DNA from 2 places in the Novosphingobium sp. 9U genome. Region 2 is predicted to be linked to the other one. Evidence: riboswitches for the same ligand, from Rfam matches in the RefSeq annotation. Region 2 holds a riboswitch; the other holds the start of a gene.
The links. Region 2 has a riboswitch for cobalamin ahead of GV044_RS11585 (TonB-dependent receptor). Riboswitches for the same ligand answer to the same signal wherever they lie in the genome.

Region 1 (3,764 bases), 1.4 Mb from region 2:
TCTCGACCCGGCCGAACACTTCCAGGTGCTCGCCCACGGGCACGCTCGCGCGCACGGTGCCGAGCACGTAGCCCTTGATACGGCCGAACTCGCCCGCAAAGTCATAGCTGTCGCTCACCAGGCGGATGTCGCCGCCCAGGGCAAAGCCGCTCAGCGGCCCCGACTTCACCGGCGTCCAGTCGGTCGAGACGGTCAGCGCATGGCGCGGGCGGCGGGCAAGATCGGTGCCCTCGTCGAAGCTACCCGGCGTGCGGTCGGTGGACTTCACGTAGGTGTAGGACGCCTGCGCCCGCAGCGTCTCGCTGACGCGCGCGCCCAGTTCGAGCTCGAAGCCGGTCGCACGCGCACGGCCGACGTTGATGTAGTAGCCGAACGGCCGCGTGGCGCAGATCGCGCCCGAGCACGAGGTGAAGCCGATCAGATCTCGGCTGTCGCGGCGGAAGCCGGTGAGCGCGAGATGAAGATCGCCGTTGCGGTCGCCGTACTCGATCCCGGCGTCGTAGCTGCGGCTCTTCTCGGGGTTCAGGGTCGTCGTGGGATTGCTGTACTCGGAGAAGAGTTGATAGAGCGTCGGAACCTTAAACCCTTCGCCGTAAGAGGCACGCACACGCCATTGATCCGTCACGACAAAGCTGCCGTTGGCGCCGAAGGTCCAGCGATCACCGAAGCGCGAGTGATCGTCGTAGCGCAGGCCACCGGCAAGCGTGAAGCGATCGCCGTACCAGCCCAGCAACGCGTGGCCGCTCGACAGATTGGCCTTGTAGCGCGCCGCCGGGCTGAAGGCGGACACGGTATCGATGCGCGACCATTCGTGGTCCGCGCCAAAGTCGAGCCGCAGCTCCTGGTTGGCGCGATAGGTGCCGGCCAGTTCCGCGCGGCGGCTCTGCCCTTGCGTCTCCGAGTTGAAGTCGGTGTCGCCGAAGGTCGGGTCATAATAGCGGCGGCGGGTGTCGGACACCTGGTAGCCGGCGTTGAGGTCCAGCGCATCGGAAGTCCAGGCGAGCCCGGCGCGGCCGCCGATCTCGCGCGTCTTCTGGTACTCGGGCGTATCCGCGAATTCGAACAGAGGCGCGGGATACCCGTCGATGTCGAGCTTGCCGCGGGTGTAGCGGCCGACGAGGCTGGCGGTCAGGCCGGGGGTCAGTTCGACATGGGCGCGGCCGCCGGCGCGGTACTGGCGAAACCCGTCGCGCTCGGCGCCGTTCGCGGCCTGGCTCAGGCCGTCGGTGGTGAGGTAGCCGCCGTTCAGGGTCACGCCGTAGTTGTCGCCCGAGACGCCGCCGGTGACCTGGCCGTCGAAGGTGTCGCGCGCGCCGTACTCGGCCGAGGCTTCCAGGCCGTTCAGGTCACGCGAGGTGAGCGCCAGCACGCCGCCGATCGCTTCCGAGCCCCAGACGACCGAATTGGAACCGCGCAGCAGCTCGACGCGGCCGAGGCCGCCGGTGGTCAGGTTGCCGAAGTCATAGCCGCCGCCCGGAGCCGCCACGTCCGCCACGCGCAAGCCGTCGACCAGCACCAGCAGCTGCTGTGAGTTGGCGCCGCGCACGAACAAGCTGGTGGTCGAACCAAGGCCGCCGTTGCGGGCGAAGGTGACACCGGGGAGCCGCTCCAGCACGCGGGTGATGTCCGGGCCTTGAATGGAGGCAATCTCTTGCGTGCCGATGACGCTGATCGGCTGACCGGTGCGGTCGATCGGAAGCTGGCTGCCGGTGGCGAGGACCGTGATGGTGTCAGGGTCGCGGGTCAACGTCGGGTCGTAGAAGCCCGCTTCGTTGGTGGCGTCCGTATCGGCCTGTTGCGCCAGCGCCGGAGTGGCGATCGCGAGCGCCGATGTGAGCAAAAACAGGTACTTCATGTGCAAACCTCCAACCTTGAACGAAGCGCCGTTCATGGCGAGAGGCCCGCGCTTCCCCTCATGGAAGCACGCACCACGCTGCACCGGTTCACCCGCCCGATGCGGAACGACCGTCTTTTCGGGCAGGTCTCCTGGCTCCCGGATCGCTGCCCTTCCCCGCCTTCCCAGCACCCTGAGGCGCCAGTGGCTTGGTTGAGGAAGGGCTCCCCGGTCACAGTTGCGGGCGCAGCTTCGGTTTTGCACCGAATTCCCTCTTGGGTCCGGTTTCCCGGTCAACCCGTGACGTGAGCGCGCCCCTAGTCGCCCGCGCCGGCGCTGGCAAGGGCACGCGATCGACAACGCAAGTCCTTAACCGATTAAGGCTATGGGGCAGCGATGTACCGAATCGGGACGCACGCCATTCCCCTGCTGCCAAGCCATACGCGGGCGCGTAGGCGCAAGATCGACATGGCTCTGACCAGGACTGCATGACCTCTCGCCTCGCTCCGATCTGCCTCGACGAACTGCGCCCGCGGGACTTCGTGGCGCGCGTGGGACACGGCGGCGCGCGGCTGAGGGCGGCGCGCGGACGCTATCGCGCGCGCCTGGCCTTGGCAGTGGCAGGCGCGATCGCGCTCCCCGCCTTCGCCGCGCCCGGCAGCTGGGATGCGTTTTCGGTCGGCGATGCTACGGCGCAGGGCGTCGCTGTCGAACCCCTGCCGTTCGAGCGGGCAGGCGACAGCTTTCCGGGATCGGCCTTCTATTACCTGGAGCTCGACAAGCGCGAGCCCGGGCTTGGCGAGGGCATCCATTCGGACGCGGAAGGCACACCGGGCTCCAGCATCGTCCCTCCGCCGGTCGCGCAATCGCTTCGGATCGACAACAGCGGCGTCGACCGCACCCGCGCCGAACAGTGCCTGACCGCGGCCATATACTATGAAGCCGCGAGCGAGGCCGACGCGGGTCAGCAGGCGGTCGCGCAAGTGGTGCTCAACCGTGTGGCGCATCCGGCTTATCCCAAGACGGTGTGCGGTGTCGTCTACCAAGGGTCCGAGCGGTCGAGCGGGTGCCAGTTCTCTTTCACCTGCGACGGTTCGCTGGCGCGCCGGCCCAATCGGCTGTTCTGGGAACGCGCGGCCGGCGTGGCGCGGCAGGCGCTGGCCGGATACGTCTACGCACCGGTCGGCCTGGCGACGCATTATCATACGGTGGCCGTCCACCCGTACTGGGCGCCCAGCCTGCACTACCTGCTGACGATCGGGGCGCACCGGTTCTACAGCTTCAACGGGCAAGCCGGGCAGCCGCGCATGTTCCGCTATGCCTATCTTGGCGGCGAGCCGCTGCCGGCGCCGCATCGCCATGATGACTCTTCCGTGGCCGTTGCCGCCAGCGCAGCGCTCGATCCCCTGGCGATCCAGAAGGCCTACGACGAGGGTCTGCAGCGCGCGCGCGCCGCCGGTCTGGTGGCGAACCCCGGCGGGCTGACCGCGACGGCCGCCTCTGCTCCGCCGCCTGCCTACACCAGCGAGCTCAAGGAGCGTGGCGGCGATGGCCTCTACCAAGGCAGCAACTTGCCTGAGGGCACGGGCGTGAAGGACGAGTATCGCAACTCCGGGCAGTGGATCCAGAGCCCGACCGGTTGATCGGCGCGACGAGCGGCAATCCTCAACGCCTCTGAAACCATAGCCTATCATCAAAGGCTTAGGAGCGTTCCGTTATCCGTGGCTCACGCGATAACGACACAAGGGCCGCTTCGATCATGACCATCCGCTTTGCCGGTGCCCGAACCCGCGGCAATTGCCAGATACGGGCGTGGCGGTGCCGATCGGCACCGCTCTGCGCTGCCAACGACAACACGCGCACCTTTACCGACAGCGCCGCGCTGGTCTCCGCCTTGCGCCACTTCGCGGACCACGGCCTGGCGGCGGCG
Region 2 (3,764 bases):
TGGAAGGTCAGCGCCTCGGCCACGCGCCATTGCGCGCGCAAGTCGATCAGCCAATAGTCGTCCAGTACCTCGGTGGTGCTGGCGCTGTTGAAGCTCTTGCCGGAGTAACGCGCCGCGATGCTGGCGCGCAGGCCTGCCGGCAGTTCGAACCCGCCTTCCACGTTGGCCAGGTGACGCGGCACGCGAGCGAGCTGGCGGCCGTAGAAGGCGGCATTGTCGCTACGGTCCTCGGCCTTAATCCAGCTATAGTTGCCTTCGACGAACAGCACGTTCCAGTGCGCCGAGCCGGTCAGTTCCAATCCGCGGGCGCGCGCCTGCTTGACGTTGGCATAGTACCCGAAGCGCGTGGTCGTGGTGCCCGGTATGAAGCACTGCGCCGGCAACGGGCCGCGCGTCGGACAGTTGGCGAAGTCGATCAGGTTGTCGGTGTCGCGCTGGAACCACGCAGCGGACGCATGGAAGATCTCGCCGAAGCGGTGCTCCGCGCCGACTTCCCAGCCCTTCGCCTTCTCCGGCTGCAGCCCGGCCTTGCCGTAGATGCTGAAGAGCTGATAGAGGGACGGCGCCTTGTAGCCCTCGTCGTAGCTGGCGCGCAGGATTGTCGCGCCCTGATCCGGAGTGTAGGCGGCGCCGGCGCTGAACACGGTGTTGCCGCCGAACCGTGACTGGTCGTCGTAGCGGGCGCCGGCGTTGAGCGTCAGGCCGGTGAGGGGCGTGAGGCGCACCTGGCCGTAGACACTGTTGGTGTTCGCCTTCGTCGGCACCAGATCATAGGGCGTCAGCGTGTTCGACGGCGAAGCGGTGGTCATCCGCTGCTCCTCCCGCTCGGCGCCGAACACCAGGTCGAGCATGTCTGCAGCGTGGTAGGTGCCCTGGTACTCGAAACGCCGAATGCGGCCGTGAGCGTCGAAGTTGATCTGGCGAATGCGGCGCGCGGGATCGAAGTTCTGGCGGTAGGTCTCGGTCTGCAGCGCCGCGATGCGGTTCACCAGCTTGCCGTCGAGCAGGGCAAAGTTCAGCCCCGCATAGCCCGACCACTCCTCGGTAGTGCCATAGGCGCGTGAGTCTCCGCTGGTGCCGTCGAACTCGTTCTTCGCATCCGCCCAGTAGCCGCGCAGGTCGAGCGACACGCCTGGCGCAAGCTTGACCGTGGCCGTGCCGCTGGCCGCCTGGCGGGTGTAGCCGTCGTCCTCAGTGCCATTGGCGCGAGCCGAGATGCCGTCGGTAGTGAAGGTGGAGCCAGCGATGCGCCAGTCGATCGTTTCGCTGGTGCCGCCGATGCCGGCGCGAGCAGAGACGGTCTGGTGCGTGCCGGCCTCGGCCGCCATGCTGCCTTCGAGAGGCTTCTCGGGCTTGCGGGTCGAGACGTTGACCACGCCGCCGATCGCGTCGCTACTCCAAAGGATCGATTGCGGCCCGCGCAGGATCTCAATCCGCTCGATGTCGTCGAGCATCAGGTTCGAGCAAGCGTAGCCCCCAGCGGTGGAGGAGGGGTCGGCCAGGCGCATGCCGTCGATCACCATGACGGTCTGGCCCGCGTCGGCGCCGCGAATGCGCAGCGAAGTCGCAGTACCGTAGCCGCCATTGCGCGAAAGGCTGATGCCGGGGGTGCGTAGCAGGATGTCGCTGACGGCGATGGGCTGCGCATGCACGATTGCCTGCTCGTCCAGCACGGTGACGCTGGCGGAGTTGCGATCCTGCGTGACGGGCGCACGAAAGGCGGTGACGACGATGCTTTCGTCGGGCGCTTCGTCGGCGTGGGCAGGGGTGGCGAAGAGGGCGGAGAGGACCGAGACAGCGGCCAGGGAAGTAGAACGGATCAAGGGAATCCCCTTCTTGCAAACGGCGTCGTGCCCGCCGGTCGGCCGTTGCAAGAGGGGCATGCGCGCAGAACCCCTGCGCCAAGCAGGGCACGACATGACTCCCCCTTGCGCGGGATCACCCGGCAAGGCGGTTGCTGTCGTTGCGCGAGGGATGACCCTTGCGGTGAAGCAAGGGACCTCGAACACCCGGTGCACCCTGCCCGGATGAAGAACGACTGCGTCAGGCAGGTCTCCTGGCTTGCGGGTCAGCGCCGTTCCGGCCGCCTTCTCAGGACTGATGGTCCCAATGGCGTAATGGCCGGACGGCTCGCCGCTTACAGTTGCAGGGGCAGCCCGGGGCTTTCACCCGAGTTCCCTTTTGATCCCCTCGCGGGGAACCTGTCGCGGCGCGGCCCCTACTGTGGCGATGCGAGAAGCGCAAGGGGTGGAACTGTACGTCCATGAACTAAGATCCGCTGGTGTCGAGCGGGGGAGGGGCGGTTGGCCGCTTGCGATGCGCCAAGACTTGGCTTATCCCCGCGAATGTATCGGGTGCTCGAGAGAGCTTAATCGGGAAGTCCGGGCCGGCGTCGAAAGGCGCCCAAGCCGGCACTGCTCCCGCAACTGTAACTGGTGAGCGCATCGCCACAATGCCATTGGGGGCTCTTCCCCGAGAAGGCGGCGACTAGCGCGTTTGATCCGGAAAGTCAGGAAACCGGCCCGATGCCGTCGTTCCTCTGCGCGGGCGGGATGCACCGGGCGGACGAGGGGCTCGCATCTATGCGGGCAGGACCCTTGGCGGACGACATTCGTGTGTCGCGTCGAAGGGGAGCCATGAAGTCATGATCAAGCGCTGACCAGCCTCGCGGCGAAGCTGTGCTTTGTCCGTGCTCCCTTCTCACGCGAACGGCGCGGCCCTCGGGCTCTCGCCGCCATCCAACGTCCAAGCTTTGGAAGAACAGCCCTCATGAACCGATCTCTCGCACTTGCCTCACCACGCTTCGAGCTCGCAACTTTTGCCGCACTCGCGGCCGTCATGCTGATCACGCGCACCCATTCCTTGAGCCACGTGGTGCACCTGCCCGACACCAGCCTCGCCAGCTTCTTCGTGCTGGGCTACCTCGTACGTCGGCCGACGGCGTTCGGCGCCCTGTTCCTGCTCGGCTTTGCGATCGACGTTTGGAAGATCTACGTCATGGGCGGCTCCGGCTTCTGCTTCACGCCCGCCTACTGGATGCTCCTGCCGGCCTACGGCGTGATGTGGTTCGCCGGTCGCTTCGTCGCGGACAAGTTCGGCGAGCGTCTGTCTGCGCTGCTGCCCGCTGCGGTGCTGCTGCTGCTAGCCACGTTTGTCTCGAACCTGTTCTCCAGCGGCGGTTTCTACTTCCTGGGCGGCCGCTTCGCCGACCCGAGCGTGGCTGAGTTCCTGCCTCGCTTGCAGAAGTACTTCCCCGGGACGCTGCTCGCGACGCTGCTGTGGTCTGGCGTCGGTGCCGCGGCCTATGTTGCGCTGCTGACCGCGCGTCCCGAACTGCGCCGAGCGCGCGCCAAGTGAACGACAGCCTCACCAACGAAGAACGCCGCCACAAGGAGCGCACCGCCAAGCACAAGAAGGTGGTCGACGCCCGCATCGCCGCGGCCAAAGTCGACAAGGGCCTTGTGCTGGTCCTTACAGGTAACGGCAAGGGCAAGTCGTCGAGTGCGTTCGGCATGGTCGCGCGCTCGCTCGGCTACGGGCGCACCGCGGCGGTGTTCCAGTTCATAAAGGGCAAGCAGGACGTCGGCGAGCGCGCGTTCCTTTCGCGTCAGCCCGGCGTCACCTGGGAGAACTGCGGTGAGGGCTTTACCTGGGAGACACAGGACCTGCGCCGCGACATCGCCACGGCCCAGGCCGGGTGGGAGAAGGCCAAGCTGGCGCTGGCCGACCCCGCGGTGTCGCTGGTGGTGCTGGACGAACTGACC

Region 1: linked by a shared signal. The riboswitch ahead of GV044_RS05090 (TonB-dependent siderophore receptor) and the one ahead of GV044_RS11585 (TonB-dependent receptor) in region 2 are both predicted to bind cobalamin.

The regions. Positions count from the first base shown of each region.
Region 1 is NZ_LR732469.1:1,115,479-1,119,242, reverse strand. It holds gene GV044_RS05090 (TonB-dependent siderophore receptor) at 1-1,855, opposite strand, end outside; cobalamin riboswitch at 1,959-2,151, opposite strand; gene GV044_RS05085 (cell wall hydrolase) at 2,323-3,477, shown strand; gene GV044_RS05080 (hypothetical protein) at 3,594-3,764, shown strand, end outside.
Region 2 is NZ_LR732469.1:2,477,314-2,481,077, forward strand. It holds gene GV044_RS11585 (TonB-dependent receptor) at 1-1,823, opposite strand, end outside; cobalamin riboswitch at 2,029-2,220, opposite strand; cobalamin riboswitch at 2,336-2,541, shown strand; gene GV044_RS11590 (hypothetical protein) at 2,770-3,357, shown strand; gene cobO (cob(I)yrinic acid a,c-diamide adenosyltransferase) at 3,354-3,764, shown strand, end outside.